3 regions of the Pseudobacillus sp. FSL P4-0506 genome follow, and region 2 is predicted to be linked to each of the others. Evidence: riboswitches for the same ligand, from Rfam matches in the RefSeq annotation. Region 2 holds a riboswitch; each other region holds the start of a gene.
The links. A riboswitch is a leader RNA that binds a small molecule or an ion and turns the genes downstream of it on or off. The one in region 2 is predicted to bind cyclic di-GMP.
Positions count from the first base shown of each region.

Region 1 (11,139 bases), 1.6 Mb from region 2:
TGGATATTGGGGACCTACTTCACTTTTTCCAAACGGGATTTAGAAATAGTTAATAAGCGAAGGAGAGAAGAAAACCGTTTAGGGTTTGCTGTTCAATTAGCTGTTCTTCGGTATCCCGGTTGGCCATACACTCATATCAAAAGCATCCCGGAATCAGTCATACATTATATATCGAAACAAATCGGTGCCACTCCATCTTCGATTAGTCTTTATCCTCAAAGAGAAAATACACTTTGGGATCATTTGAAAGAACTTCGAAGTGAATACGACTTTGTAACTTTTACTCTAAGAGAATATCGAATAGCATTTAAGCATCTTCATCAATTAGCTTTTGAAAATGGCGATGCCATACATCTACTACATGAATGTATAGATTTTCTAAGAAAAAACAAAATCATACTGCCTGCTATTACTACACTTGAAAGAATGGTGTGGGAGGCAAGGGCAATGGCTGAAAAGAAACTGTTTAATACTGTTAGTCAATCTCTTACAAATGAACAAAAAGGAAAGCTTGAAGAGATCATTACTTCGCAGCATCCATCCGAATCCAATAAAACGATATTGGGTTGGTTAAAGGAACCGCCGGGTCATCCTTCACCCGAAACATTTCTAAAAGTAATAGAACGACTCGAATACATACGAGGAATGGAATTAGAAACGGTACAAATTAGTCATTTGCATCGCAATCGCCTGTTTCAACTATCTCGCTTAGGCTCAAGATATGAGCCATATGCATTCCGTGACTTTCAAGAAAATAAGCGATATTCGATATTAACCGTCTATTTATTACATCTTACTCAAGAGTTAACGGATAAAGCTTTTGAAATTCATGATAGACAAATACTTAGTCTGTTATCAAAAGGCCGTAAGGCTCAAGAGGAAATTCAGAAACAAAACGGTAAAAAGCTGAATGAGAAAGTTATACACTTTACGAACATCGGACAAGCTTTAATCAAAGCAAAAAAGGAAAAATTAGACGTTTTTGAGGTTTTAGAATCCGTTATCGAATGGAATTCTTTTGTCTCTTCGGTCGAAGAAGCTCAGGAGCTTGCACGTCCTGCCGACTATGACTATTTAGACTTACTGCAAAAACGATTTTATTCTCTTAGAAAATATACGCCAACCCTATTAAGGGTATTGGAATTTCATTCCACAAAGGCGAATGAGCCACTTTTACAAGCTGTAGAGATTATACGAGGAATGAACGAATCTGGGAAGCGAAAAGTACCTGATAACTCACCTTTGGATTTTATTTCAAAACGGTGGAAAAAGCATTTATACGAGGATGATGGTACAACAATCAATCGGCATTACTATGAAATGGCTGTTTTAACAGAACTTCGGGAGCATATTCGGGCTGGTGATGTTTCTATTGTGGGCAGTAGACAATATAGAGATTTTGAGGAATATTTGTTTTCCGAAGATACATGGAATCAAACGAAGGAGAATACAAGATTATCGGTTAGTTTATCATTCAAGGATTATATTACAGAGAGAACTAGCAGCCTTAATGGGAGGTTACAGTGGTTAGCTGCTAATTCCAACAAGTTAGATGGAGTTTCTCTTGAAAAAGGAAAGCTGTCACTTGCACGATTAGAAAAAGATGTTCCAGAAGAAGCAAAGAAATTTAGTGCAAGCCTGTATCAGATGCTACCAAGAATAAAATTAACTGATTTACTCATGGATGTGGCTCATATAACAGGATTTCATGAGCAATTCACTCATGCTTCCAATAATCGAAAACCAGATAAGGAAGAAACAATCATTATCATGGCTGCTCTTTTAGGAATGGGAATGAATATTGGCTTGAGCAAGATGGCCGAAGCCACACCTGGACTTACATATAAGCAATTAGCCAATGTATCTCAATGGCGCATGTATGAAGATGCAATGAATAAAGCCCAAGCCATTTTAGTAAACTTCCATCATAAATTACAGTTGTCCTCCTATTGGGGTGACGGTACAACATCCTCGTCAGATGGTATGAGAATGCAGCTAGGTGTTTCATCACTGCATGCAGATGCAAACCCTCATTACGGGACTGGAAAAGGAGCAACTATCTATCGTTTTACTAGTGATCAATTTTCTTCTTACTACACAAAGATTATTCATACAAATTCAAGAGATGCGATTCATGTTTTAGATGGATTGTTGCACCATGAGACGGATCTAAATATAGAAGAGCATTATACAGACACATCTGGTTACACAGACCAAATATTCGGGCTGACTCATTTATTAGGATTTAAATTTGCTCCTAGAATAAGAGATTTATCAGACTCAAAATTATTTACAATAGATAAAGCAAGTGAATATCCAAAATTAGAAGCCATTTTACGTGGACAAATAAATACAAAGGTCATTAAAGAAAATTATGAGGATGTTTTGCGATTAGCTCATTCTATAAGAGAAGGAACAGTTTCAGCATCCCTTATTATGGGAAAACTAGGTTCCTATTCAAGACAAAACAGCTTGGCTACGGCCTTACGTGAGATGGGCCGAATAGAAAAAACGATCTTTATTTTGAATTATATATCGGATGAATCATTAAGAAGAAAAATACAAAGAGGATTGAATAAAGGCGAAGCCATGAATGGATTAGCAAGAGCTATTTTCTTTGGAAAGCAAGGTGAGCTTAGGGAACGAACCATACAGCATCAATTGCAAAGGGCCAGTGCTCTAAACATAATCATCAATGCCATCAGTATTTGGAATACTTTACATCTAACAAAAGCAGTTGAATATCAAAAACGGTCTGGTCGTTTTAATGAAGAATTATTGCACCATATGTCGCCTCTAGGTTGGGAACATATTAATTTACTAGGGGAATATCATTTTAATTTGGAGAAAGTGGTCTCGTTAGATTCTTTAAGACCATTGAAACTTTCTTAACGTTGTAAAAAATGGGGGAATCGTCCCGAAAATGTGCTTAGCGTTGTAAATCCGCATTTTCCTGACGGTACCCCTATATGAATAATGACAATCGGCTAAACCGTCCTCCTGTAGAAAGACGGTCAAGCCTTCAATCTCACTATTTCACCTTGACAATCACGAAATTTTCCTTGTAATTACGAAGCGTCACCTCTTCAATTGTTTTCTGCGCTCATACATTTGATGTTCAGAAAAACAATTAAGATCTAATTTACTCGTGACTGTAACTGTCAGGCTCCTATCAAAAACCCCCGAAAGAAAATGTCTTCTTTCGGGGGTTCTTTCAATTAACGGATGAAACAGATTGTTCAAACCTGCAAAAAACGAGAAGCCTTCCTCTGTCTCCATCCTTTACACTTTAAACCTCATAATCAACTGCTGCAGTTCTTCGGATATCTTTGCTAGAGTCGCAGAAGCTGTGGAAATCTCATCCATCGAAACTAATTGTTCTTTTGTTGCTGTTGAGACGCTTTCATTGCTTGCCGCTGACTCTTCAGCTACATTTCTAACGACATTCATTGAATCGGCAACTTGAACAGTACCTGAAGATAGTTGGTTAATCGCGCTAGCAACATCTTTAATTTGGGAGACGACTTCATGAATGGAAATTTCGATTTTCTCAAATGATTCTCCGGCTTCCTGCACTACATTAAGGCCTGCTTCTACTTCTGTTGCCGCAGAGGTCATAGATTGTAAGGTTTGTCCTGTGTTACTTTGAATGATTTGAATCAAATTTGTAATTTGCTCGGCTGAGGCTGCTGATTGTTCAGCAAGCTTCCGTACTTCATCAGCAACTACAGCAAACCCTTTGCCTGCTTCTCCTGCTCTTGCTGCCTCGATGGCAGCATTTAAGGCAAGAAGATTGGTTTGAGCAGCAATCGCTGTAATCACCTCATTAATTCTCCTAATCTCACTTGAGCTTTCGCTAAGTTCTTTAATCGAAACTCCTAACCCTGTAACATTTTCATTGATGGAATTCATCTGTTGCATAACTTTTTCAATCGACTGCTTTCCCTCAGAGGACATATCAGACGTTTGGGAAACTTTTTGTGACACTTGCTCAGCATGAACAGTGATTTTCTCTGCATAACCTGCCATCTCATTAATAATTTTTGTGCTCTCTTCCACACTTCTTAATTGGCGGCTTGATCCTTTAGCCAATTCTTCAATATTAGTAGATACGCTCTCGCCAGCGCGGCTGCTTTGTTCGGCGCTTGCGCTTAATTCTTCAGAAGAAGCCGCAACCAACTCAGATGTTTCGCTCACTGTTTTAATAATTTGCTTTAAGCCATTAATCATGTTGTTAAAAGAGGACACCAGCTGGCCGATTTCATCTTTAGAGCGATAGTTTCCTTCAACCGTAAAGTCTCCGTCTTCCGCCCTGGACATTAAAGATTGGATTTGTTTGATCGGATTGACGATAATTTTCGTAATCATGAGCCCAATGAAAATCGAAATAACGATTCCCAACAAACTAACTGTAATTAAGATCAGCCTAGCTGTTCCCAATTTCTCGTTGTTTTTCTCTTTAATTCTCTTCGCTAATTGCTCATTGTAATCTTGAAGGTCATTAATTGCCTGATTGATTTGCTGGCGTTTCTGAGAAGCTTCTCGATTATAAAGAGCATATGCCTGATCGTTCTTATTTTGAGCAGCCAAATCAAGCACTTTTTGCCTCAGCTCTCGAAATTCAAGCAATCTTTTCTGAAAAACTGCTAATCCTTCTTTCTCTTCGGAGGATAATTCTGTTTTTTTGTATTGCTCCATCCATGCATTATTTTCCTTTATTGCTCGATTAATGCTATTCATCAACTCTTCGTATTTGGCCGGGTCCTTAGTGACCATAATTTCCAAGGTGAAAGCATCGATTGCACGGTTATTGGCATTTATCCTCCCAAGCCAATCAAGCGGCTGCAAGTGCTCCTTATACATTATCTCTGAACCATGAGCCATCTCTTTCATATTTTTATATCCCACTACACCGACAATGCTTGTAATAACAGCAAAGAGAATAATCAGGGTTAATAATTTCTGTGATATCTTCAAATCATGTAGAATCTTCATTGTCTAGCCCCTTTTTTGTAAAGTTTTTATTAAGTTATATCGGACATTTATCATCTAAATATAGAGCTAGTCTCGTCTATAAAAAAAATTTTTTTGGGAATGTTTAAAACATGACACAAATTCAGTAAAAGACATCTAAAACAACTAAAAAAACGCAACTAGAAAAGTTGCGCTTGATATTTTCATGACTGCCATGCCATCCAGCTTTGCAAGGAATGAATAGAGAAACCTTCAAAACTTGAAAGATTGCCGTAATAAGACTTAACGATCGCTAATTGCTCCCACATATATGTCTCGCCTTCTTCAGAAAAAGAAACAAAGTCAGCTTCCGTGGAAGGAACTGTTTCCACTCCAACAGAAACTTTTTTATTCTTTGCTGCAGCGTTATTCATCTCATTTCGAACGAGCTCCATTATTCCGTTCGGGCTGCCAGCAGTATCCCGATAAGCCATAATGGTAATGGCATCCGTATTTGCAATGACCCACTCTGATAGCTTTCCTTTTCCTAAAGTGTTGCTGTAATTTTTTTCATCAAACCAAAATGGAATATCTACTGCAAGAGGCAGACCTAAGCGCTGGGCGGATTGATGGGCCTCTATCAAAAGTGTTTGATAAGCTAAAACTGTTTTTTTATATTGACTGTTCCATCCCTCATATAAATACGGTTCCACATCTAAATGAATTCCCTTAAACTTTTCTTCCGGCAATGCTTTCACCTGGTAATTGGTTACCCAGGAGAAAAAACTTCGCTGCTGGGCAAGCCCCTTGCTGGAAACCCAGGAAGGAGCACCGTCCAGCGCATGCACTTGAATTCCTTTTGCTGCTGCCTGTTTAATAAATTCTTTATAATGCTCTGTTGAAATGCTCTGATCAATCTGCAAATATACTCGTCCCACTTGACGATCCTGCATAAACGCAAGCAGTTTATCTTTGCTTGTAACAATTTCCTGTGTATCCCATAGCCAAGTTGACCGCGGCTCCGTCACTTCATTTGCTGCCGCTCTGTCACTTGTCATCAGAAATACTGCACTTCCTGCCATGAATGCCATCACTATCAACAAACACACATTCTTTACGCTGTACACACCGTTCTCCCCCTTTTGTTGAAAGCCATTGCTCTTCAATGCTGAGGAGAATGGCAGCCCGGCGGCCATACAGTCTCTGCTGCTTAGGTCCGTAGCTTTGCGTCCCTGCCTTTCGCCAGGTTTGCCTTTTACACCTTTATTATCGGTGGAGAAGAAAGGAATGTTTAAGAAATGTAGCAAAAGCAATTAGTTATCTAAAACTCACTGTGTGACACCCACTTTAGACAAGCTCTGTGCCTAGAGGAGGCGACTTTCGCAACGGCTCTTCCCGATGATTGTCTAGTTTCTGATCCCCCCCTATTTGCTGCTCCACCTCCCGGAGGATGTCGGCAAGTGGCGTAACAACCCCCTTATCGTCTTTGTATGCAACATGTTGAGGTTTAAAATGTACAGGCGACTCTAAGCCGGCAGCTGCTGCAAGACGGAATAATCCTTCCCGAAGGGTGATCAAATAGTTGGCTGTCCGGTATTTTTTCTCATCAATGACAAGTGCTTTTTGTAGATCTGGATCAGTGGTGGCCACTCCAACCGGACAAATATTCGATTGACACTTCAATGTTTGAATGCATCCTACTGTAATCATGAATCCACGCGCAATATTAACGAGATCAGCCCCCATCGCAAGAGCAATTGCAATCCGGTCAGGGGTAAACAGCTTGCCGGAAGCGATAATCTTTACCCGGTCACGCACCCCATATTTCTGAAGAGTAGCTACAAGAATAGGCAAAGCGGATTTAATCGGCAACCCTACACTGTCAATCAGTTCCTGGTACGAAGCTCCTGTGCCCCCTTCTCCTCCGTCCACTGTAATAAAATCAGGTCCTTTTCCGGTTTCCTTCATATATTTAGCCAATTCTTCTACACTGTTATTGCTGCCGACGACAATCTTCATTCCCACTGGTTTCCCAGTATGGTGGCGAATTTTCTCAATGAATTCACATATGGAGGGCACATCGCTAAATTCCCGAAAACGGTTTGGACTATCAATTGATTTATAAGGTTCAACTTTACGTATAGCGGCAATTTCGGGTGTTACTTTTTCGGCATCAATATGTCCGCCTCGCGCCTTTGCCCCTTGTGCCAATTTGATCTCAAACGCTTTAATTTGCGGAATTTCACTCTTTTTCTTTAATTCTTCCCAGTCGACTGCTCCTTGTTTATCGCGTATGCCAAATAAACCAGGACCGATCTGCATAATAATATCGACTCCGCCTTTTAAGTGATAAGGGGATAATCCGCCTTCTCCCGTGTTCATCCAAGATCCTTTTCCTAAAGCTAACCCTTCGGATAAAGCGGTAATAGCCTTGTCTCCCAATGATCCATAACTCATGGCTGACATGCCAATCTGTCCTTTTAAAATAAACGGATGCTTAGTAGTTGGGCCAATCACCACAGCCTCCTCATCATCCAGCAAATAAGCGAGTGCCTCTTCATCCTCCCGCTTTTCCTCTCTTTGCATAAAAAGAGGATCTTTTAATAAAATATATTTTTTTGTTAACACTTTTTCTTTTCTGTCTACTTTCAGTTCCTCTGTCAGCTTCGGAAACATATCATTTCGTATGAAAAATCCCTCTTCCTCAAAGTCACGTTTTGATCCAAATCCGACAACATCACGGCTGTATTTTGCACTTTTAACAATATGTTCGTAATCCTCTCTAGAGAAAGGCCGGCCTTCCGTATCACTATTGAACCAATATTGTCTCATTTCCGGTCCAATCTTCTCAAAAAAATAACGAATTCTTCCAAGAAGTGGGTAATTCCTTAAAATGGAGTGGCTTTTCTGATTCCGATCAAATAACATCATATACACTAGAAAAGAAATAAATATAATGAAAATAACGGCCAGCAGCACGGATCCTAAAATAATTAAAAAATCTGCAAGGTTCATTATTATTCCTCCAATTTATGACGGTTCAGGTTTCCTTAATTTGCACGTACGTCGAGGAATATATGCAGGGAAGAGAATTTCATCAGACGCTTGTTATTTCAGTAAAGAAAAGAGCCTCCGAAAATGGACCATTCCCATGTTTTTTCGGAAGCTCTTTTATATTAATTGTTATTTATTAGCGACAGCGTTATCACGTAAAAAAGCAGCCCCAGCAATGCCTGGCTCAGTCATCTCAAAAGGATTTAAAATAAGCTCAATCTCTTCTTCTGTTAAAATTCCCTGCTGCAAGCACAATTCACGAACCGATTTTCCGCTCGCGATCGCTTCTTTGGCAATTTGTGCAGCTGTTTCATATCCAATATGAGGATTGACCGCTGTAATGATTCCCACACTTTTTTCTACGTATTCTTCCAAGCGAGCCACATTGGCCTCAATGCCAGAAAGACAACGGTCTGTAAAGGTACGGAATCCATTCTCCATGATATTGATAGATTGAAGTAAATTAAAAACTAACACAGGTTCCATAACGTTCAACTCAAACTGTCCTGCTTCAGAAGCTAAACAAATCGTGTGATCATTACCTATCACTTGAAAAGCGATTTGATTGATCACTTCTGCCATGACCGGATTGACCTTTCCAGGCATAATCGATGAGCCAGGCTGACGTGCCGGCAGGCTAATCTCAGCAAGCCCTGCGCGCGGACCCGAAGCCATCAACCGAAGATCATTGGCAATCTTAGACATATTAATCATACAAATTTTTAATGCGGCAGACACTTCCGTATACGCATCCGTATTTTGAGTGGCATCAACAAGGTGTCTCGCACTCATTAAAGGAAATCCGCTCAATTCCGCAAGATAGTTAGTCGCGTTTTTTATGTAGTCAGGATCGGCATTCAACCCTGTTCCTACAGCTGTGGCCCCGATATTGACTTCATACAAGTGCGTGCGTGATCGCTGAATTCTTTCCATATCACGTTCTACGACACTGCTATAAGCTTTAAATTCCTGGCCCAGGCGAATAGGAACAGCATCTTGGAGATGGGTACGGCCCATCTTTATCACATGGTCAAACTCCGCCGCTTTTTCCTCAAATACTTTATGCATCTTGCTCATTGTCACAAGCAAACTTTCTAGTGATGCCAATACAGCAATGTGAATAGCAGTAGGAAAAGCATCATTTGTTGACTGCGACATATTTACATGGTTATTAGGACTTAAATAGCTATAGTGGCCTTTTTCGTACCCTAACAATTCCAGGGCACGATTGGCAATCACTTCATTGGCGTTCATATTGATCGAAGTACCGGCCCCGCCTTGAATCGGATCTACAATAAACTGGTTATTCCATTTTCCTTCTATTACTTCTTCCGCTGCCTGTGTAATGGCCTCACCAAGCTCTCTATGTAAACGGCCCGTTTCCATGTTTGCCAAGGCAGCGGCTTTTTTCACTATTCCTAATGCTTTAATCAAAGATCCATGAATGTGATAACCAGTAATAGGAAAGTTTTCGGAAGCGCGCATTGTTTGAATGCCATAGTATGCATCTGCTGCAATCTCTTTTTCACCTAAAAAATCTTTTTCAATTCTTACTTTATCTTTTATCATTATCATTCCATTCCTTTCAGAAACATTTCTCCTGACATGCTGTACCTAGAGTAGTTCTCATCATTGATTCTAAAAAAATGTCTGAAATAAAATATACATTCTTTACATCATAAACAACCTTCTTTTTTAGAACAGTCGACTCACTACCATTTTAAGGAATTATTCCTAAAATATTCTTAATTAAGAATACAACCGGATTATGTATAAGTCAATGTTCCTAGAAAAATATTTTTGGGCTTTATGAAAATTTCGCTCCACATCCAACTATAGCATATTCTTATCTATCTATATCATTTAAAAAATATAAAAAGAAGGAGCTGGCCACTTGCAAGAGCCTGCCCCGTTATAAAACAAAATGCTATTATCTGTTAGCGGCTTCGCTAAATATTCCCTCTTTTATATTGTTTTGTGATAGCTCTCGATCTATGTTTATAATACCTTGTAACATTAAGTTTCCTGCCTTTTCAATATCTTCAGCCAGGCTATTTTCCTCGGGACAATGGCTTTTTCCGTCTATGCTCTTTACAAAAATCATTGCTGACTTTGCAACAGCAGCCATATGGGCAGCATCATGAACGGCCATACTTGCCATGGTGATATGTGGTTCATTTGTTTCCTCAGCAGTATGCTGTAAGATTTTGACGATACTTTGATCCAGATCAATCGGATTCTGATCTAGAAATGTATTCTCGTCAACCTCGACTTGCCGTTTTTGGGCAATCCCCCGCCAACTTTCCCGAATACTTTCTACAATTCCCCGAACTTTTTTGCCGTCTTCTCCTCTAACTTCAAAATTAAATTCAACCTGCCCTGGGATGATATTTGTAGCATTCGGGAAAACCATCAACTTGCCAACTGTACCGACTAAATCTGTTTGGTCTTCCCGGCATAACCGCTCCACTTCAAGAATCATTTCAGCAGCAGCAGTTAGGGCATCATTGCGATGTTCCATCATTGTTGTACCCGAATGATTTGCTTGTCCGCTTACTCGGACGGAACTGCGATACATGCCAACAAATTTATTAATCACAGCTACAGAAAGATCTCGGCTTTCCAATCTCTTGCCCTGCTCAATATGGAGCTCTATAAATACCTTTTTCTCTTTTGCTATTTGCTTCATTTCAGGGAATTTATCCAACCCTCCGCCAACCTTCTCTAATTCTGTTTTAATAAGGACTCCATTTGAATCACTCACGTTCTCCAACATATCGGCCGTTAATTTCCCGGCAAACGATCGACTTCCGAATGTGGATAAATTAAAGTCGTTTGACTCTTCAGCAGTGAATGAGACAATTTCTAAGTCATGATTTAAAGTTATATTATTTTCTATCAAAGTCTTAATAATCTCTTTCGCTGTAAGGACTCCTAATGGACCATCATATTTTCCGCCGTTTGGAACAGAATCTAAATGTGAGCCAATCACAATCGTGCCTTGTTTTTTTCCTGTTCCTTTTTTTCTTCCCCAAATGTTAGCGGCTCCATCAATGGTGACAATTAGTCCCATATCCTTCAGTTCTTTAATAAATCTTTCTCTCACTTCATAATCAGCCTTTGAAAAACTCG
Region 1 is NZ_JBBOOI010000001.1:3,820,952-3,832,090, forward strand. Features, by position in the region: gene MKZ02_RS18865 (Tn3 family transposase) at 1-2,892, shown strand, start outside; gene MKZ02_RS18870 (methyl-accepting chemotaxis protein) at 3,283-4,995, opposite strand; gene MKZ02_RS18875 (amidase) at 5,178-6,080, opposite strand; cyclic di-GMP riboswitch class I at 6,130-6,216, opposite strand; gene MKZ02_RS18880 (FMN-binding glutamate synthase family protein) at 6,301-7,968, opposite strand; gene aspA (aspartate ammonia-lyase) at 8,137-9,576, opposite strand; gene MKZ02_RS18890 (Zn-dependent hydrolase) at 9,938-11,139, opposite strand, start outside.
Region 1: linked by a shared signal. The riboswitch ahead of MKZ02_RS18875 (amidase) and the one ahead of MKZ02_RS11150 (hypothetical protein) in region 2 are both predicted to bind cyclic di-GMP.

Region 2 (11,139 bases):
GTAGAGAGCAGCGGATCGTCTGGGAGGAAAGCAGGAACAGACATCCAACTATAAAAAAGGAAGGTGAAGTAGATGACGATTGCAATTGTCGTAATTGCCCTTCTCTTTTTACTTATGACCCTCGGTGTCCCTATTGCTATTTCGCTTATTTGGGCCTCGATAGCCGGTTTTGTTACTAGCATTTATTACGTCCCTTTGGAGGTAGTGCCGCAGAGGCTGCTGACTTCAGTAGATTCCTTTCCTTTGCTCGCCATTCCATTTTTTATGCTGGCCGGGGAATTCATGATGGCAGGCAGCATGGGACAACGGATTGCCGGTTTTGCTTTTGCAACAGTCGGATGGATTAGGTCGGGGCTTGCCCAAGTTTCCACGCTAACAGCTATGTTTTTTGCTGGTGTATCGGGCTCAGGCGCTGCGGATACAGCTGCGGTTGGAAAAATGATGATTCCGATGATGGAGAAAAAAGGCTATGATAAAGGTTTTGCGGCTGCTACTGTGGCGAGTGCTGGCACAATTGCTATCGTCATTCCTCCTTCGATTCCCATGATTGTGTACGGAGTGACTGCAGGGGTGTCTATTGGAGATTTGTTCACTGCCGGCATTATTCCTGGCATTTTAATCGGATTATCGATTATGTTCGTCAATTACTGGATGACTAAGAAAAGGAATTATTTGGAGGAAAAAGGAAAATTTGAGTTTGTTTCTTTCAAAAAAGCACTGATGGAAGGAGTTTTGGCGCTAGTTCTGCCATTGATTATTATTTTTGGGATTCGCGGTGGGATTTTTACGCCGACAGAAGCCGGAGCTGTAGCAGCCGCTTATGCATTTGTTGTAAGTAAATTTATTTATAAAGATATGAAATGGAGTGATATGCCTGCCGCTTTCCTAAATGCAGCGAAGATGACAGCAATGGTAGTATTCATTATAGCTGGGGCCAATCTTTTTGGCTGGCTTCTGACGGCTGAACAGATTCCTCAACAACTTGCTTCTCTCGTCATGCACCTTTCCAGCAACCAGTATATAATTCTATTCTTATTTAATGTTATTTTCTTTATTGCCGGATGCTTTTTGAATGCTTCGGCAGCCATCACTATTTTAACGCCTTTGCTGTTACCGATTGCTATAGGAGTCGGGATAGATCCAGTTTTCTTTGGGCTTGTCATGGTGGTGAATTTATCGATAGGACTTATTACTCCACCTGTTGGTTTAGATTTGTTTGTCGTTAAGGGGATTGCAGACGTGTCATACGACAGGCTCATTCGTGCAGTCGTCCCATTTATTCTTATCATGATTGTCGACTTGTTAATCATTACGTATGTTCCACAAATTTCTATGTTTTTAACTACACTATAATAAAAAGTAAAGTGATCAACTTTTCATCCAATAGAGTTGATCGCTTTTACTGTGTAAACAAGTGTTTTGCTAAGCAGTCACATAAATGTTGATATACCCCTATGTGTATTTTATAATACTATTATGAGTAAGTACATCTAAAATGCGGAGCGACCTTGCTTGTAAATGGTTTCTAATTTTTTAAATTCTGTTAGGGCTGAGGACTTCTTGGACAGACTTTTAGCTGTGTAGGCCCGAAGAGAAAGGTTGTACACACGTATAAGTGCAAGAAGATGAATCATAATCCATTTTGCAAAAAAGATGGACAGAATGATTGGCATGAAAGGAGAGAGACAGATGAATAGGTGGAATAACCGATTTCAAAATGAAAAGTATGTATATGGAACGCACCCCAACGTTTTTTTAGAAGAGGTCCAAAAGAAACTGCAGTTATCAGGTGACGCATTAGCCATTGCAGAGGGAGAAGGACGCAATGCAGTTTTTTTAGCGGAACAGGGAATGAAGGTCACTGCTTGGGATTATGCTGAGTCTGGATTAGAGAAAACGAAAAAACTTGCTGCTTCAAGAGGAACAGTTGTTCAAACAGAGCTGGTCGATTTGAACGAGGCACAATGGGAGAGAGACCGATGGGATGAGGTCGTTTGTATTTTCGGGCATTTTCCAACAAAATTACGGCAAAAAACGCTTCGTAATATTAAGGAAGCGGTGAAGCCGGAAGGGTATTTTGTGACAGAGGTTTATTCTCTTTACCAAATTCCTTATAAAAGCGGAGGGCCGCAAGACATTGATCTTTTATATGCGCCGGAAGAGTTTTTAGAAGTATTTTCCGATTGGCGTATCATTCATTTTTTTATGGGGGAAGTAGTCCGGCACGAAGGAGAAATGCATAATGGTTTGTCCCATGTCATTCAAATTGTCGCTCAAAAGCCAGAAAGCAAGCACAGCGAAAAAAATTAGTTGATAAGACGTATATATAACAAGGAACTAAAAAGCCCTTCTTGTTTAAGGGGGACTGACCCCATAAAGTGAGACAAATAAAAAACACCTTTAAGTTGAAAACGAGTATGGGATACTCGAAAATAACTTGGAGGTGTTTTTCTATGGGGACAAGAGTCAGTTATCCAGCGGAAGTAAAAATGAAGGCTGTAAAAATGAGATTAGCTGGGGTGCCGGTCAAAGAAGTCTTAAAGGAATTAAACATTCGAAATAAGACACAGCTTAAAACATGGATGAAATGGTACAAAGCAGGCGAGTTTCATCGATTTGAACAGCCAGTGGGCAAGCAGTATTCCTTCGGAAAAGGGGCTGAGTATGAAAGTGAAACAGAGAAACTGAAGGCAGAAAATCGGTATTTGAAACAGCAGATTGAAGTACTAAAAAAGTACAAAGAATTGGAGAGGAAGTGGTCCCAGAAACAGCTGTATCTTTCAAGTATTCAGGATTTATTTAACGGCGAAATCATTGCCTATTCTTTAGGAAGCTGCCAGAATACAGATTTTGTGCTACATACGCTGGCCCAGCTGCCACCCCTCCCAGAGGGATGCATTCTGCACAGCGATCAGGGATCTGTGTACACATCTTATGCTTATCAGCAGGCAGTCAAAGAAAAAGGCATTACCATGAGTATGTCCCGGAAAGGGACACCCTCTGATAATGCCTCCATCGAATCGTTTCATTCCTCGCTAAAGTCTGAAACATTCTATCTCGACGAGTTGACAAGCACTACGACGGCTACCGTAGAGCAAACTGTCGAAAGCTATATTCACTATTATAACCATACCCGTATTCAAGCGAAACTAAACAATCAGCCACCGGTCAAATATCGGCAGCTGGCTGCTTAAAGGTGTTTTGATCCCTGTCTCAAAAATAGGGGTCAGTCCCGTCCCAAGTAAGAAGGGTTTTTTGACTCGTTGTTATGACCAATGTGCTGGAGGAGTTAGCGCGGAAGGGAGCTTGGTTTTGGTGTTTCCTTTCGCTGCATTCACTTGGGCTTGCGTAAGAAAAATACATCCTGTAAGATCAGCTCCGCTAAGGTCCGCATCCCGAAAATCGGCGCCGATCAGATCAGTTACTCTTAAGTCCGCTTCCCGGAGATCAGCAGCTATAAGGAGAGCCCCTCTTAAATCTGCTCCCCTTAGATTAGCGCCTTTAAGGTTGGCCCCGATTAGGTCGGCTCCTCTGCCGATAGGCTTTTGGCGTTTCTTAGCCCCTCTTTGTTTCGGGGATACCCCCGCACGTACGAGCTCGCTAGTACGCAAAAGCAGAAGGTTGATATCAGATCTATGCGCCGGTAGATCCAGTTCAGCAATAGCCTCAGGACTGAGATGGGTAAGCTGTTCTGTTTTCTCTAGAGCCGAGCGAAGTTCGTTATGGATGAGGGTGGCAGCTTCTAATGTCAGAGCTTCGGTTAAATACCAAAGCATCTCGTGAAGCTGCTGTACAATAGGGAATACATCAAACATTTGCTTGGCCGTTTCGGGGGCGCTTCGCCAATCTTTTCCTTTAAAAATAATTTGGGAAACTTTTTGTCCCGCGCCAAAGCATTCATAAACCGTGCAGCCTCGAAACCCTTTTTGTCTCAGGTCTTTATGAATACTGCAGCGAAAATTCGTTTGTAAATTCGAACAAGGAGCCCCTCCATCTTTATTCAAGGCAAAGTCTGCTGAAGCGGCAAAAGGTAAAGCAACGCAGCACAAGCCAAAACAGCTTCCGCAATCAGCATGAAGACGGTCCTGGCTGGTATCGCGTACTAAATCTTGTTGATTTGACACAATAGGGCACTTCCTTTAAATCCACATTACTGTCAAGTATTGAAGATGGGATTGTTATTTTATTCCTTTAATTCTCTAATCCTATCATTGCCGGTTTTCATGGTCAATTGCTAATTGCGAGAATAGGGGGAGTTTATAGTAAATCGGTTTGCTAGAGTAGGTCTGGCCAGTGTGTTTAACAACGTTCCTCTAATCAATTGGAGTCATTCTCTTGATTAAATGAAGAGGGTTCTTAAGAATAGCATGAAAGAAAATAGAAGTCGGATAGTGAGAGGGGGAGGAAGGAGTTCAAGGAAAGTGACAATCAGGAGAGTCACTTTCTCAAGCTTAACAAATAAACGACAGCAAAAGGCGCATTACTCACGTCTAACTTTTTTTAGATAGGAAAGAACGCTCGTTTTTAAAGAAGCGTAAGAACCTATTGCTGCATAACCATAGAACCAACCCATAAATAATCCTGCGGTGAGATGGCCATTGTGGCTGATAAAGATAGATATAAGCAAACCATTAAAAAGGGCTATAAGCGGAACGAGTGACTTAGGTGTGTGAAAGAACATTTTTATTAGCTGTGTTAGGATCATGACTACAGGCACTGCGATGACAGCATCCCAAAAGTTTGTATGCACGGTAGGGAAAACGATAACCAATACACCACCTTCCAGTAGTAGTATGGCTGGCTTTTCTGTTATTTATCCGAACAAAGCCAGGCAAACCTAGCCGCTTCTATATAGGAGTCATGAAGAATCGAAAGCCGTAACTGGTTTAAGGATACAAGTGCAAAGAATACAATAAAAGAGTGAATTGTAGTAAATTCACTCTCAGAGTGACTAGCTTTCAGCGTTTTATGGGCCGCTCTAACGTTAAGATTTCATCTTCCAATGAAGAAAATTGTTGCTCAATGATATGCTTTGCATCGGAGATGGCGGCATTATAGAAATGCGGAGCCAACAATTCCTTAACGAAATCCAACACCCTTTCTGCGGCGAACTCAGATATCTCCTCATCTCTTTCCTGTAGAAAGAAATCTTGAATGTCAGCAATCATTAATTCCTTTTGTTCTTTTGTAATTTTCATAAACAAATCAATCACTCCTTTGAAGGCATGTTACTGTAACTATACAGGTGAAGCCTAAGAAATTACAGTCTATATTTTTATGGCCAATTATGTACAGAATGGATTGTCTGGCGAGCAAATCATTTTCTAAAGAATAGTCAATGATACATGTTTTACGGAGGGTGCTTATAAGCTTCACAACAATTGATTTCTCTCTGCTGCTATCTATGTATTCACTACTGTCAGCGGATAGAAACCACACACGAAAGACATGCAGCCATTTGTATCTTCTCTTTTTTCTATTTGAAGAAATTCGTCGAAATTTTTTTTGTAATACCCCCTTCACTTTGTAAGCGCTTTCCATTATAGTGAAATTAGAAGAAGTTTTGTATGCAGCTTGGTGGGCATATGACAATGAATTTATTATGGGTGAAGAATGCTATAAAGAGGAGGGAGAACAATGATGAGAAAAAATAATTTAACACTGTCTAATTTTGTTCATAAAGACCAATTTGATTTAAACGCTTATCTTGTCTACCTGTTTCATAAATTTTATAACGATGTTCCACAGGCATTCAAAGGCAAAATAAAAGAATGACGACGAAGCTTTCATTCGTTTGACGTCTCTTTTGTCTATCATAGCTGAGTGCTTCATGAAAAATTGCTTGATCGATCATGTCACATTGGAAAAGTTGAAAAGAGAGAAAAGCTTTCTGTAAAAGTCTTCGGTGTGAATCAGTCTGTGTGAGTCTTTCTTCTTTGGGTTTTCCGATGGATGGGTCTGTTTTAATCATCAATTATTTTCTGTGCAAATTTGAAACATTTCCTCGTTCGCTGACGCATTCGCTGCTTTACGCTTTAATTTAAAAGTAATCATGCCATTCATTCAGTTTTCTATCCTCTCTTTCGAACACTTCCAATGTATTTCTGCGATTAGATACTTACAAGAAAGTATGAGCAGAAGATCATTTCTTTTTTATTCGTCCCTTTAGAAAGTACAACTCTCTACACGGAAGGAGTCGTTCAATTTAAAATCGCGGGTCCGTTTGATTGGAAAGCGTCAGTTAACATGGTTTCACAATAAAGCCTAAAGCCTTCTAAAGGAAATAAGGAAGGCTTTAGGCTTTTCATTCTTCTTAATTTCTTACTGCTCATTCTCTTCCTCGTTGTTCTTCGGTCTTTGTAAATCTGAAGCGAAATGGATAAAAATTGCTGCTTTTTGATGATACAATGGACCAGAACATAGGTCTGATCAAGAGCATGAGATAGAAGGAGAAACTAAACGATGATTCATCTAAATACATCCATTAATCAATATGCTAATAAAATAATAGAAAGAAAGATACGATATGATTTCACCATTGTTGAACATGTTTGCAAACTATTGAAGGCGCAAGATCAAAAAATCGTCCTTTTTCATAAAATAAAGGAGTCGTTTACAATGACGGCAGAGAAAACATCATTAACGATTCCTAAGGGCAGCTATACGATTGCTTACTATTGGAAAGATCGACCGTACAATGCGTATGTTTGGAGGGATGGCGAGGGAAATTACTTAGGTTCTTACTTTAACATTGTCAAGAACACACAGATAACCGGTCAAATCCTCTCTTTTGAAGACTTGATCATTGATGTCCTGGCTCTTCCAAATGGAAGCTGTTTCGTTCTAGATGAGGATGAGTTGTCTGAGCCGCTGGATCAATTCGAGAAAGGTACGGTTCAGCAGGCTCTACACTCATTAATGAATACTCTGGACGTCTTATTGCCTGAAATTATTTTAGAAACAGAACAGGTATACAAACATGAGGAACTTTTTTATTGGTTAAAGGATTAAGCAACCGTTATCAGTTAAACAGAGCAATAAGAAAAAGCATTTGATTAACTAATCAGATGCTTTTTTTCATCAGCAAGAGAAAGAAAGAGGAGTCGTTTATAAGCAATAAAGTATACATAAATTTCCTTTTGAAAAATAAATTATATCGAGAGAAGGTAAATTTATATCAGAGCAATAAAATGGTAATTAATTGCGCCATAAGGTATATTGACTCAGGGTATAATTTCCTATATTCTTCTTATGATATTGTGATCGCTTTATTGGTAGTTTGATAAAGTGATTCCTAATGATAAAGGCAAACTTATCGAAAGGTAAGGACGCAAAGCCGCGGGTCTAAGATTTTTAATTATGATAGCCGGGCTGCCAAAGGGGAAAATGATGGTCCTATTTGGTGAATCCAATTAAAGGTAGGGACTAATGATGCAAAATGAAGAGTTAAGAACGAGCATTAAAAGATTTTACAGCCTGATGGAAAGTTATTCGGATACTCCTGATTCAGCATTTGATTTTATTGTTTTTTTACGATCTTTTCTACGGATAAAATCTCCGTTGCCTTTGCCGACAACAGAGATAATGACGGTTCTTAAAGTTAACAAACCAGCTGTATTTTTTTCTTTAAGAGAAATGTCAAAGCGAAATGATATCCTTGAGTTTTTAACTGCGTTATCCATGGATTTTGAAAAAGCAGAGAAAAAGCTGCAAGATTTGTTAAAGAATAAACCTGTCTAGTTCAACCGCCAGCATTCTTGCTGGTTTTTTTTATGCGATAAAGATACTGTGGAACCGACGTGTCTCAAGAAAAGACAAGCAGACTATGATGCGCTTATTAGCCGTAAGCGTCCCAACGTTTAACGGTTAGAAATATACTTATTACTCCCGGGAAGCTTTTTAATATCATTCCAAGCGTTAACCGCGTCTTTATGACTTTTTGTTTTATTTTTTGGATCAGCGAAGAAGTCGCGGATAAATTGGTTATATTCAAATTGGGGGGCAATTTGTTTCTTATATGGTGAGTCTTTCTTGCACTCTTCTTCCTCGTGCCAAGCCTTTACCACATCACGATATGTTTTTCCTATATTATTTTTAAAGTAATGTTGAATATATGTAGAAAAACGGAACTTCGGACTAATCGCTGACTTGAAAAAAGCTCTAACGTCTTGGCTGCAGCGATGGTTTTCGGTAATGACCGTATCCAAACTTAACGATCTTTGTTTGTTGGGGTTTGAGCGAACCGTTAGTTTTCTGAGCGGCTTCTCTACTTTCCCCGTCTCAAGAAACATTTCAATTCTAGCTGAAAGTTCTATTTTCGAACCGGATGCGCTTATCCCATTCTCTCTGCAGCATAATCGCAATTCTTCCTTCAGCCAATAAAAATTTTTAAAATCTTGACTAGTTATATATCTTGTAAGACCAGGCCTCATCATTACACCTCCGTATACTTATTCCAGTTTAGAACAAACGTTCTTTTTTATCAATCCAATTATGGATAAAAATGTGAATGACTAACAAACATTAGCAAAACCGCTAGGTATCAACATGTTTTTTAAACCACCGCACGATGATGTAAAAGAAAAGTCATTCTGATGAAGAGATCATTTATTGGGCAGAAAGTGTGCAAAAATAAAAAACACCGACTGCTAGGATAGACTTTCAGGTTGATCATTACTATAAGAAAGCCACATGAAGTGAGTGCCATATTCATTTGAACAAAGGTAAATCATGTTTTCATACGGTTCTTCTATAAAGGCGCACAGAGGGAATTTGAGATATGAAAGGATAATTTCACCATTTTTTGTAAGCGGCGGATCACTTTGATTAGCTAGATAACTAACAAAAAAGACAGCCTAGCTATTGATTATATGAGCTGAAGAACAACTAGGTATTTCCTACTACCCATAAGGTGGTTTTTTTATTGAATTATATCCTTTTTGTGGAAATAAATATTTTTCAATAAAAGTAAAAAATTATATTGTAATTTTTGTTAGAAAGCTATAATATAAGTCTCAATCACAGAAACTATTAGAAGCGAGGATAAAAATTTGAAGTCATTTAAGATTTTACCAATTTTAGGATTGTCATTTGGATTATTGTTTTCTTCAAGTGCTTCAGCGGCTATAAAGCCTGTAGAGCGCTATGATATTTCGGACGTCGGTCCAAACCATCGGTTTTATGATTCAATTGAACGGTTTGTTTACTCTGATATTGTTGATGGATACGTCGAGTCCGAAACAATTGAAGAAGATGGCGAAATATACGATTACTCGTACATAAGTATTCGTCCAGAGGAAAAAATTAACCGCGCACAGTTCACAAAGATTTTAGTAAGTGCTTTATCTTTGAAGACTGGAACGAATGTAAAAGAATTCCCTGATGTGAAAGCTTCTAAATGGTATTATGAGCCGGTGCGTATCGCAAGTAGCCATGGGATCGTTGCTGGTGGATCTAATGGAAAGTTTAACCCGGATGCGCATATTACGCGTGACCAAATGGCAGCAATGATTTACCGGGCATTCAGCAATACAGTGGCTTTTAAAGCACCAACGAAGACATTTAAAGATGTCCCGCCTACAAACTTTGCTTATGAGGCGATTGTAAAATCTGCTGCAAACGGGATTATTCAAGGATACGGTGATACATTTAAGCCCCATGATTTAGCTACCCGAGGCCAAGCGATTGCTATGATTGACCGGGCGCTTCATCAAGAAGCGGGGAGCGAGGCCGATCAAACAGCAATCAAGACAGTTGTGAATCGCAACGTTCAAGAAGAAATGCGATTAATGAAAGAGCAAAATACAGCCGGGCTTAAAGCTCTTTATCAGGATACAGCGACAGGCTATTATTTATCGGAATCGCTTGACACGGTAGAATTACCGGGTGACATAGAGGATATGGGAGGCACTTTTACTATTGAGCAAATTGGCACTCATGAGATCAATCCTGTAACTGTCAATAAACGCTTTGCAAAAGTTCGGATGGATAATCTAAAGTATAAAGTATCATTCTCGTCACCAGATTTATCTTTCAGTATGAACGTGGATGCTTCAGGAACGGCTTATTTGAAAAAAGGCATGGACGGAAAATGGAAGATTTATAATCTTGTGCTAGATAATGAAGACATTCAAGATGATTGGGAAGCGGAGATTTCCGCAGCAGCCAATGCTTCCTAATTATACTTGTTAAAGTAGATAAAATAAAAAAGCAAATGGGTCATTAACACCCGTTTGCTTTTTTTATTTAGCATATTTCATAAAGAATGCGAATGAATCAATTAAATCATACTATTTCATGTCAGTAGAGAAAAGATCAATTGTACGGTAGATGAGATTATATGAAGAATTGGACTTTACACTGAAGAAGAAAGAGCATCAATCGACTCTTTTCTTGGCAAGAATACCCTTCATTTATCTGTAGTGCATAAGGGAGTGCTAAAGAATAATCATAGAGTGCGTCTATGAAAGGTTATAAAGGTGGGGAACTGCCATAAGAGGTAGTAAGAATTAAGGGTGTTTATATAAGTTGAAAAAAATAAAAAGTAACAAAACCTTTTGTGCAGAAGAACGGGGAAAGGAACTTAAGAATAATAATCAGTATTTTCATAATTAATAACAGAACATAGCAATAGAATATCTTGATGAATCTCTTTTCGGATAGCTTCTTTTGGGCAATCGTAATACTCATCTATTAATTTGCCTAGTTCTTTGATAAATATTACCAATTCTGAATCAGAAAGCATGCAAAAACCTCCTTTAAGCGACATTATAACTGCGTCTATATTACCATTTGTTTTAGGAGGAAGACAAGTTAAAGAGTGTAAGTAGACCTATTTGAAGTAAGAAGGGGGCTGGTTAAGAAAAAGAGCACTAGGAAGGTAAACGGTTAATTCTTTCTTTGTTCTTGACATCGTAGTCTTCGGTAATCTGGTTGCATCATTTTATACTTGTCATGAAGCATATCCCTTGGTTCATAGCATTTATTGAACCAGATCGTCAATCAACCGCTTTATCCTTTTCTCTATTTTTATGTTGTTGTCCGGCTATTAAGGTTGCAAGAGATTGAATCGATTCTTACAACAGGCCAATGTCTCTTCAAATAGCAACGCCAGAGCCAGAATAAAGACAATTAATTGGT
Region 2 is NZ_JBBOOI010000001.1:2,237,707-2,248,845, forward strand. Features, by position in the region: gene MKZ02_RS11105 (TRAP transporter small permease) at 1-54, shown strand, start outside; gene MKZ02_RS11110 (TRAP transporter large permease) at 73-1,353, shown strand; gene MKZ02_RS11115 (SAM-dependent methyltransferase) at 1,690-2,310, shown strand; gene MKZ02_RS11120 (IS3 family transposase) at 2,454-3,194, shown strand; gene MKZ02_RS11125 (pentapeptide repeat-containing protein) at 3,267-4,124, opposite strand; gene MKZ02_RS11130 (hypothetical protein) at 4,481-4,765, opposite strand; gene MKZ02_RS11135 (DUF2164 domain-containing protein) at 4,959-5,204, opposite strand; gene MKZ02_RS11140 (hypothetical protein) at 5,638-5,775, shown strand; gene MKZ02_RS11145 (DUF402 domain-containing protein) at 6,463-7,011, shown strand; cyclic di-GMP riboswitch class I at 7,296-7,379, shown strand; gene MKZ02_RS11150 (hypothetical protein) at 7,429-7,740, shown strand; gene MKZ02_RS11155 (DUF6434 domain-containing protein) at 7,860-8,432, opposite strand; gene MKZ02_RS11160 (S-layer homology domain-containing protein) at 9,051-10,178, shown strand; gene MKZ02_RS11165 (hypothetical protein) at 10,583-10,744, opposite strand.

Region 3 (11,139 bases), 1.6 Mb from region 2:
TAGAAGGTCCTTGTCGGAATAGTCACTCATATATTGGCGAAGGGATTGTTCGGGTGTATTTCTAGTGACAGGACTGTAAATCTCTCCTTCCTCCCTGCATAGCCAGAAAATTGAGCGTTCGAGCCCAAAATATTTATCGAATAAAAATAGTACCTGTTCCCGGAATTCTGAGAGTGTCTCCAGATCATCCAACTGAAGCAGCATATCTTTACAAGTGCTGAACAGTATTTCTCCCATGTTCTCACCTCGTTAAATTCTGTACATTCCTACTAAATCCGTTGTTGATATAACAGAAGGAATATTACACTTTCGAATAATATTCATACTATTCTATCTATTTTATGATAAAAAAGAAGGGAGAGGATAGAATGAGTTATTTAAATATGGCAATCATTCAAGTAGCCTCACCAAGTGTGAGCTCTGATCCAGGAGAGAAAAAGAGAGAAAATCTAGAAAAAATGATGTGGCACATCGATCAAGTTTGTTTTATAAACCCGACTATTGATCTGATCGCTTTTCCAGAACTGTATTTGAGTGGAGTAGAACCTATAAAATGGAGAAAAATGGCAGAGCTAATACCAAATGGCCCGATTGTACAAAAGCTGATAGAAAAAGCGAAACAGATAAACAAATGGCTCGTTCCAGGTTCCTTCTTTGAGCTGGGTGAAGATGAAAAAGTGTACAATACAATGATATTAATTTCTCCTCAGGGAGAGATTGTTCCCAAGTATAGAAAGGTATTCATTCCTTACCCGTTAGAGCCGTCTTCTCCGGGCAACGAATTTCCTGTATTTGAAATCCCTCACATTGGAAAGATCGGCTTTTTGATTTGTGCGGACGGTCATTATCCAGAATCGGCGCGTAACCTTGCTTTAAAGGGAGCAGAAGTGATTATTAAGCCTACTCTTCAAGGAGAGTGGATTGGCGGGTTGCGAAATCATACACCGGTGGCGATTACCCGGGCAATTGAAAACCAGTGTTTTGTTGTCAGCATTAATCAGCCGTCACCGGTTGGGATGGGGAATTCAGTAGCAGTTGATCCAGAAGGAAGAATCATTGAAGAGTTAGGCATTGCGGAGTCTTTTACTTTCGTTCACTTAAACTTAGAGGAAGTGAGACGTGTGAGAGAAAATGGTTCCTGCGGGATGTTTGGTTTTCTAAAAATGTTAAAGGAATTTAAAGAAGAGGGATGTAATGTGGACGAATGTTATAGAAACGGCATTGAGAATGCAGACGTATATAAAAATCTTTCCTTTCCTCATGCAAAGACGCCGGACCAGATTACTCGCTATAAAGGCCCAAAAGAATTAAAGACTTCGTCTCACTAATTAATCAGTTTGGACACAGGCAGCTGTTTAAATGATAATCTGTCAGCTGTTTGTTAAAGTGAGCTGTTGAAACAGGCATGGCAATGATAATAGTTGTTCTGCCATGTCTGTCAGCGGCCGTTTACCTCTCTTCTTCTTCTCCATTCACCTCGCAGAGTATTTTCAAAATTCCTCTGAACTGTATCTGTCTCTTTGAAACGGAAGGTTTATAATGAATAGATCAAGGTCTTCTTCCTGAAAAATATCGATTGAATAGGGTATAAGAATAGAAAAGTGAAATCTTTCAAAAGGTGGGGGAAATACAATGGAACTTATTGAAAAAGCTATCAACTTTGCTGCAATCGCTCATAGGGAGCAAGTGCGTAAAGCGGCTGCTATTCCTTACATTGCTCATCCATTTGCCGTGGGGATGATGCTGCAAAAAGCAGGCTGCTCTGAGGGAGTCATTGCAGCAGGAATCCTTCATGATACTCTGGAGGACACAGAGACCACGTATGATCAGCTAGTCACAGAGTTTGGTAGACGGGTAGCGGATATTGTGAGAGCAGCTTCAGAGCAGGATAAATCCTTATCTTGGGAAGAGAGAAAACAGGCAACGATTGCTGCTTTGCCGTTTATGTCGAAAGAGGCACTTCAAGTTATTGTCTGTGACAAGATTCATAATGTCCGCAGCATTCACAAGGTAATGGAAGAAGAAGGAGCGAAAGCATGGGAGCATTTTAATCAAGGAAAAAGCAATCAACACTGGTACTATTCAAATATTGTAAAACAGCTTAAGCCACGAAGAGGGGAGTTTAAGCTGATTCGTGATTTGGAAAAAGATGTGAACCGGCTATTCATTGGTAGAGAAAAACTTACAAATGAAACCATTGATTTGTTATTTGATGTACCTTACCAAGTGATAGAGGAGGAAATTCCACTTTTAGAAAAGGCTGAACTTTTGGAATTTGTTAAAGAAGTACATGCAGAAGTAGATTTTTATTATCGAAACGGTCGAATGGACTTTGCTCTTCCGCTAATGGAAGCTTTTCAAAAGCGAGGGACCGAATTTCAAAGTAATTCGGATGGGCCGCTCCTTTTAATGCTATACACAGCCGTTTTGCAAAAGCGGCTCGCCTGGTCTGATGATGAAGTTTATCGGTATTTTAAACGCAATGAAAAAAAGCTATAAATGATGCTGGCGATCAAATTTAGGCACTTTATATATGAAAGGCGCTGTTCAAATTGAGCAGCGCTATTTTTGTTTGGAAAATGGTTCAGTTCCTTTTTCAATTTCTATCTAGAACAAAAGGTATATCGTAATAATGAAGGAAAGCCTCCAATAAAACATTTACAAAGAAGCGATAATGGCAAAACAACGGTACGCAAATGAAAAGCGTACCGTTGTTTTATTTAACGGGCAATATTAATTTTTTTAATATAGTCCGAATGAATATAGGAAAATTCATTTTCCAAACTATCGGATAGAACTTTATACCAGGTTGATCCATCTGTTCCTTTAACCGTGTCAACAATGACGACTGAATAGCCGGCTGAAGGGTAAGTGAACTGCTTGGCAAAGCTTGTTCCAGCTCCGCTTCTCACATTTACCAACTGTGTGGTCAATCCGATTGAATATGGAGCAGGATTGTTAACAAAATCCTTGCCGCCCATTGCCTTATCCAGTGTATACATATGACCGGCTGCTTTGTAGCCCCAGTTTGTATCAGAAGCGTATCTTACGTTGATTCCGCTATTTTTATTGCCAAGGTGAGCGCCATTTTGATAAAGTAACCGGCCATCTTGTGGGATAGGGATATATTTTTTATTCAAGAAATTATTGGCAAAACTATTGATGCTGTCTTGAGGCGTTTTAAACGCATCGCCGTTCTCCGGATTATTATCCGTTACGTTCAGGCCAAACAGGTTATTTTTTTGCAACGCATTGCCGCTCATGCCGAATTGGCTTTCATTAATAGAGATACCAAGCATTAGCAGGGCGTTAATCTTGTATTTTTGCTCGGCTGCTTTAAAATAAGAGCCCATTCCTTTTAGTTTGCTAAGCTTTGTGGCGTCCTTATATGTAGAGCCTGGCAGTTGTTCTCTTCTTGCTAACTCCTGATCAATATACCGATCTAAGTCAGCTGCAGTATAATTTGTTTTAGCACGGGCAGATAGCATGTTGAAATATTGATAAGCTGCTCCTGCTTCCCCTTGCTTCGTTCTAAAATGAACACCATCCCAGCTGTAATATTCCACCCCAGAATTCATGAATGAAGGGGCAGGGCCTACGCTGTATGTAACAAACTTATCTGTATTAAAGTTATATAAATGATGAACCAATTGGCCGTTGTTCTCTTTTGAATAATAAGCTCGACGCTTAATCATTGGTTGAGGCAAAAGGTAGGCATCGCTGTGCTTGACAAAACCTGTTTTTCCAGCAATTTTGATTTCTATTTTTTCTGCATCCGATGTGACGTATTCCAATTCAGTTGGAGGAGTACCATAAGCTCCGGCGTCCACATTGAAATAAAAGTTTTTTAATGAAGAATCATAGATTAATGTGGCCGCATGTTCAACGGTCGGTTTAGCAACGACGATGCCGGCATTCATTTTAACGATTTGGTTGCCGGACATAATAACTTGTGCCGGATCATTTGCCATAGCCGCTGCGGCTTTTTCGTATGTATCAAAGCTTTTAGCGCCGGTATTCAGGTTGCCGTTTGCGTCCACTGTTCCCACTCTAAATGGCCCATCCGGCTCGGGCTCTTCTTCTTTTTCAGCAACCTTAAGCATTCGATAAATAAAAGCCGCCGCTTGTTCGCGTGTTGTGTGGCTTTTCGGTTCAAACCTAAGGGTTCCGAGATTGTTATTGTTTTTATCAACATTTGGAATGCCAGCGGTAATATTAAGTCCTACCATGTGAGCAATAGCTAACCGGAACATAGAGGAGGTGATTTCATTGGCGTCAGTAAAATCAAGCGATCCTCTTATTTTCGATACTTTAAGAAAATCAAGCGAATTGTCGATCATGACGGACATTTGTTCCCGGTTGATAAAGTCATCAGGACCGAATTTCCCGTTTGAATAACCAGAAATGATCCCTGCTTGGGCTGCTGCATTGATGCTTGGTGCCAGTGTTAATGTAGGGGGAACATCAGAAAATGTTGTCGTTCCGCCACTTAAATGAAGAGCTCGCGCTAAGAAAGCAGCGAATTGTCCTCTTGTTACTTTTTCCTTTGGGGCATAGCGTCCTTCTCCGTAGCCAGAGACAATTCCTTTCTCAACCATCGCTCTCATTTCTTTTTCTAATGCACCGCTGATGTCATCTGCGGCAGAGGGAGAGGGTATAATCGGGAGAACCAACAAAAGAGTGAGGAAAAACGCAGTTAGTTTTCTCATAATAGACTCCTTTCTTTCAAAAAACTTCCTATGATTTTTGTAATCTTCCATAATATGATAGTTTTTCATCTACCGATTAATCGTAACAGAAAATAAAGAACAAGATAAGGGGTCCATTCTACTATAGAAGGAAAAAGATTTAAGAAAATACAGCAATCTTTTTTTCTGTTACGGTAAAAAATAAAAGATGTTACTCATTTTTTATTTCCATGTAATTTCATAGAAAAGAAGATGAAAAGTTCAATTGCTACAATGAAAGGTAGCAATAAATAAGATACATACTATGACGGATAAAGGAGTCCACACATGGAGGAACATGTAAAGAAGTCTTTAGAAGAATGGAAACGCGAGATTGGCGAATTGTTAAAAGATATAGATAAGGAATACGAGGAAATCAAGCGGGAACTACAGGTGTATTCTTATAAATTCAGCATCACTAAACAAGTGATTCAGTCAACAATTAACGAAGACATTATTCGCAATATCCGTGAGCTTTATCATACCCCTTTTGAAAAGAGGTTTAATCAGCTAAAGGAAGAAATCAAGGATTTGGAAGAAAAGAAAAAAGTGTTTCAAATGTTCATCGATAAGATTGACAAAGTAAAGGGAAAAGAGAGTGTGCAGGAAACTGCTCACTCATAGGCTGAGAAGACGTACCGGAGTTTTTCATTCTTTCTACCATTCATCACTCGTTAATGAATGTTAATGAAAGAGCCTATGTATTTTGGGGGCTTATAAGCTAAGTGAGCGTCGATGATAAAAGAGCTTGCTACGAAGAAATATGAAGTAAGCAATAACTATAATTGGTCTTTTCGTCAAATATGAACAAGAAATGGTTAATTTATACATTGATGTTTACATTTACTTTTAGAACGATTATCATAACCATGAGAAGGCTCTGTGACTTAAGATTTGTCAGGAATAAGCTGTATTTACAAACGAGGATGGAAAGCTTGTCCAGAGATAAGGACGCAAAGCTAAGGGCCTGCGGTTATTTTTTAGCTATGGCCTCCTGGTTACAGAAAGAGGATTGGGCAAAAATCAGGGATGCTCTTTATGAGAGTACCCTGATACAAAAAGGCCTGCCAATCTTTGGCAGGCCTTTTTGTATGACTTTCACTAAATTGTAGGGGGAAGATGCGGAATATTAAGAGGGAATTTAATTTTTAATAGATAAGTTAACAAAAACTCTCTAAGAATAGAAGCGTTCATGCAACTATTTATCGAAGCATCAAAAAATATGTTTTTTTAAAAGGCGCCCTCTTTGTTAAGCTGCTCTGTTAAAGTTAATTATAGAAAGCTTGCTTAAAACTTATGTTACTAATAAAAATTCAACGTAAAACAAGAGTTGTCTAATGTGCTTGATGGTCTAAATTTAAAGGAAATTGAAAGCAGCGTTCATTCTTTTTGATACATGCTATACATGTTAGAAAAGATGGCACGTTTTCTTACGAAAGGAAGGTCCGTATGACGGATTTATATAATTGGATTTTTTGTGAAGAAGCAGATTTATCTAAAAGAGCTCTAATTACACAAACAGGGACGTACACGTTAGGAGACCTAAAGAAAAGTGTCAAAGAATATCATTCAATTTTGAAAGATATGGGTGATATCAAAGGGAAAAAAGTAGCGATCATTGTACCAGGGGTGGCTACTTTTTTAAGTATCTTACTCACGGTGAACAAGTTAGGCGGAACAGTTGTCCCGATAAGCCCACTCTTAAGAAAAGAAGATTTAACTCAAATCCTATCCTTTATTGATCCGCATATCGTCTTTACAGTCAAGGAACACAACGGTTTCTATTTAGAAAAAACTGTGCGGGCATGGGCAGGCTCTGTGGGTGAGGAGGTTGCGATCATTGAATCAGCCGATGGTCATGAATGGAAAACGGAGATCATTGCTGGGAAACCAAAACGAAGGGAAGCGGACCACTCGCCTTACATCATCGGGTGCACATCCGGCAGCACGGGAACACCAAAGGGAATAATAGTTGATAGAGCCTTTTTTGAGTTTGCCGAAAGGGCACTAACTAAGGGGGCTAGCCTCTCAAAAGAAGACAAGGTTTTCCTGGTGGTTCCAACATCGGTGTTGTATGGGCTTTGCTGGCTGCTGGCGGGGCTTCATTCTCAAATCACGATTGTTGCTACTGAATCATTTAGTTTTCCGGCAATTTTAAAACTAATGAAGTGGAATCCTGCGAATAAACTAGTGACCAGTCCTTCGTTATTCAAAGCTTTATGTATGTTTGACAAAGTTAGTGATATATCTGTGCTTAAATCGCTAACGGAAGTAAGCTTGGCTGGGGAAATGATTACGGCCGAATTTTTTGAAGGACTTGACCCCTTACATCATTGTAAAATCACTAGTATGTATGGTCTCTCGGAATTAGGAGCCCTTATGTACACAGAGTCTGATATTCGGGAGGGAGTAGAATGGTCGTTAACACCTGGAGTGGCGTATAATTTGGAGAATCTATCCAAAGAAGGCGTAGGTGAATTACATTTTAAAACACCTTGTAAATTTCTTGGCTATTATAAATGCCCGGAGCTAACAGAAGAACTGTATAAAGAAGGCTGGTTTAGTACAGGAGATTTGGCGAAAATCACGAGTGAGCAAAAAATTAAAGTCGTTGGTCGAAAAAAAGATATGATCAAGAAAGGCGGACAACAGGTTATCCCGGGCGAAATTGAACAAATGCTAACGAAGCATGAAGCAGTAGAAAAAGCAGCGGTTTTAGGAATGCCTCATGCCATCTTTGGCGAACAAGTCATTGCTTTTATTATCAAAAAGAAAGAAATTCCATTAAGCGAGATTTACAATTATTGTAGAGACCGTTTGGCCAGTTTCAAGGTTCCGGATAAGATTTTTATTTTGGAAGATATTCCTTTAGTTCAAGGAAAAGTGGATAAAGTGACCTTAAAGCAAGAGGCGCAAAAATTAATTGCGAATATTGAAGAAAAGAGTTAATTCTTTTACATGGTGAGACGGTTTATCTTAATAAAAGCATTCCTTTTAAAAAGCTCATACATAGCTGAAGAGGAAGGAAATCAGAATGAAGTACAGGTCTCTGAAAAATCATCTAACATTTGATTGCAAGACAACCATTTCGCTATTTCTAATAACTGAAAATATGCTAAACTAAAAAAAGTTCCACTATTCACGACACTTTTACCAAATGTAGAATCCGCATTCCCTCTCACTTTTCGGCATAGTCTGGGGAAACATTGCCACTCATTTGCGAGTGAACGATAGATAGACAAACTGATAGGAACAGATGCCCGATTGCTTTTTTGATAAAGCAGTATAAGTGATTATTGTTGAAAGAGGAGGAGAAACAATGCGTTATTTAAATTACATTAATGGACAGTGGAAAGAACCAATTACAGGGGAATACAAAGAAAATACAAGTCCTCATAATGGAGAAATTCTAGGGGAATTTCCTTCTAGCTCAAAAGAGGATGTTCAAGAAGCAGTAGCAGCAGCGAAGGAAGCGTTTTTGTCATGGAAAAAATGCTCTTCCCAAACACGGGCATCCTATCTGCGTAAGGCAGCAGCGATCTTAAGTGAAAATATAGAAGAAGTAGGGCGGGACTTGGCGCTTGAAGAAGGTAAAACACTTGCAGAATCAATTGGAGAGACACAGCGTGCCATTAGTATTCTAGAGTATTACGCAGCAGAAGGTCTTCAGCCAATCGGTGACGTGATTCCATCTGCCAATGCAGACACACTTTTATATACGAACCGTGTCCCACTTGGCCCAATTGCATTAATTACTCCTTGGAACTTTCCAATCGCTATTCCAGTTTGGAAACTCGCACCAGCTCTTATTTATGGAAACACAATAGTGATTAAGCCAGCAGATCTTACTCCGAAGTCTGTTTATCACGTCATGAAAGCCTTTGACGAAGCTGGGATGCCAGCGGGTGTTGTAAACTGTGTATTCGGAAGAGGGTCGGTAGTCGGCAATGAGCTTGTAGAAAACCCGGGAATCAAAGCTATTTCTTTCACCGGCTCTAATCAGGTTGGTTTGCAAATTCAAAATCAAGCAACAGCAAATGGGAAAAAGGCGCAGTTAGAAATGGGTGGAAAAAACCCATTGATCGTACTCGCAGATGCTGATGTAGAAAAAGCTGTGAGTATTGCTATAAATGGCGCTTTTAAATCTACCGGACAAAAATGTACGGCAACGAGTCGTGTGATTGTCGAAGAGGGAATCTATGAAGCATTTCGTGATCGTTTAGTTGAACGTACGAAAGAATTAAAAGTGGGAAATCCCCTTGAAGCAGATTCATTTATGGGACCGGCAGTATCAAAAAACCAAAGAGACGGCGTGCTAGCTATGATAGAAGCTGGCAAGAAAGAAGCGACTCTTCTGTGCGGAGGCGAGATGGCAGCGAATGAAGAGCTTGCCAGCGGTTTTTATGTGCAGCCAACCATTTTTGAAAATGTATCTCGGAATGCTCGAATTGCCAGGGAAGAAATTTTCGGACCTGTCATTGCCTTATTCAAAGTAAAGAGCTATGAACAGGCAATTGATATGGCTAATGATACAGAATATGGTTTAAGTGCAGCTATCTGTACAAATAATCTTACCTTTGCTCATCGCTTTGCGGATGACATTGAAGCAGGGATTATTCATGTAAATTCAGAAACAGCTGGTGCTGAGCCGCAAGTTCCGTTTGGCGGCTGTAAAGCATCCAGCACGGGTTCACGCGAACAAGGCAAAACGGCAATTGAGTTTTATACACAGGTTAAAACGGTTTACATGGATCGAATGTAATTTCTTCTTATTAAAAGAACAAGGAACAGCCCCTCTGACAGCTTCGTCAAAGGGGCTGTTATGTCGTAGAAATAGACCTCGCTTGTTTAAATCATATCGCTAGTAGCAGGTAAATAGGTAATTGATTTTCACTTTTTCTCCATGATCATAACAGAAGAAGTCACACTTGCAGTCAATTTCCCATTTTGTTTTAATTCTGCAGTCAGATAGGAAACCGTGCGACCGAACTTCTCTACCTTGACTTCGATGTCCACTTCGCCGGTAAAGGTAGGGCGGTGAAAAGTTGTTTGCAAGTTAATTGACGCAAACGTTTGGTTTTCATGCAATAACGGAGTAATGGCATAAGCCATCATAATATCAGCCGCCGCTGCTACGAAACCTCCCATGATGACACCATTCCCATTTAGCAGCCGGTCCTCAATCGACCAGGTTCCTTTTGAATACCCTTCCCCTGCTTCCACTACTTTTACACCAAGTGTTGTATCGCAGGCCGGTGGAGCACTTTCCCCGCGGATCACTTCATTTAAATTAATCGTCTTAATCATTCTTATCCATCCTCCTATATAAATAAGCGCTTTCAAAACAATAAATAAACTATTCGTCAACGTATGCTAGATCTCCTGCATTAACATTAAATGAACGATCGTAAAAAGAGTGTTACATTGAATTTATACACTAGAAGGATAAATTAATGTGGCGGCACAGAGGATGAACAAACTCTTCAAAAACCAATACAGACGGGTGTATGAGCCATTTAAAGAGGGAAAGATACAAGTAAATTATTTAGTTGGCAGAAGGGATGAGAAAGAGATGCCGTTTATTCGGAGTGTAGTGACTGAGAATCCGCCGTATCGTTTTGATCAAAAAGAAGTAGTAAAAGTTGTAAGGAGTTTGTTTGGAGAGCATTACACCGATATTGAGCGACTATTGCGGGTATTCGGTAACGGACAAATTGAAAGCCGATATTTTGCAGCTCCATTATCATGGTTTGAGAAAGAGAGAGGATTAGAGGAAAAAAATCAGAAATATATTGAAGAATCTGTCCGTCTCGGAAGCAGAGCTGTCACAAAGTGCTTGCAAGAAGCCAAGATCAATAAAGAGGACATTGATGCCTTAATTTTTGTCTCCAGCTCGGGAATGGCGACACCGACTATTGATGCCCGTATTATGAATGAACTAAAATTTCCTGCTCATATAAAGAGAATCCCACTTTGGGGACTCGGTTGTGCAGGTGGTGCAGCAGGGATCAGCCGGGCACATGATTATTGTCTTGCTTATCCGGGCGCTAAAGTGCTCGTACTCTGCGTCGAATTATGTAGCTTAACTTTTCAGCATGCTGATATGTCAAAAAGCAATTTGATCGGCACGTCCTTATTTGCCGATGGTGCAGCGTGTGCGCTAGTTACTGGTGAAGAGGCACAAGTTGAGGGAGCAGGATTCTTTACTAAAGATACACAGTCCACACTAATGCCTGATGCTGAAGACGTTATGGGCTGGGATGTAAAAGAAGGAGGGCTGCACGTCGTTTTCTCTAGGGATATTCCGAATATTATTGAAAACTGGTTAAAGCCCAATGCCGCTCTTTTTTTAGGTAAGCTCGGCAAAGAATTAATTGAAATCGACCACTTTATTGCCCATCCAGGTGGAAAA
Region 3 is NZ_JBBOOI010000001.1:3,807,381-3,818,519, reverse strand. Features, by position in the region: gene MKZ02_RS18850 (hypothetical protein) at 1-237, opposite strand, end outside; gene MKZ02_RS18845 (carbon-nitrogen hydrolase family protein) at 369-1,328, shown strand; gene MKZ02_RS18840 (HD domain-containing protein) at 1,633-2,499, shown strand; gene MKZ02_RS18835 (S-layer homology domain-containing protein) at 2,721-4,709, opposite strand; gene MKZ02_RS18830 (hypothetical protein) at 5,016-5,351, shown strand; cyclic di-GMP riboswitch class I at 5,646-5,733, shown strand; gene MKZ02_RS18825 (class I adenylate-forming enzyme family protein) at 6,177-7,676, shown strand; gene MKZ02_RS18820 (aldehyde dehydrogenase family protein) at 8,047-9,489, shown strand; gene MKZ02_RS18815 (PaaI family thioesterase) at 9,618-10,034, opposite strand; gene MKZ02_RS18810 (type III polyketide synthase) at 10,300-11,139, shown strand, end outside.
Region 3: linked by a shared signal. The riboswitch ahead of MKZ02_RS18825 (class I adenylate-forming enzyme family protein) and the one ahead of MKZ02_RS11150 (hypothetical protein) in region 2 are both predicted to bind cyclic di-GMP.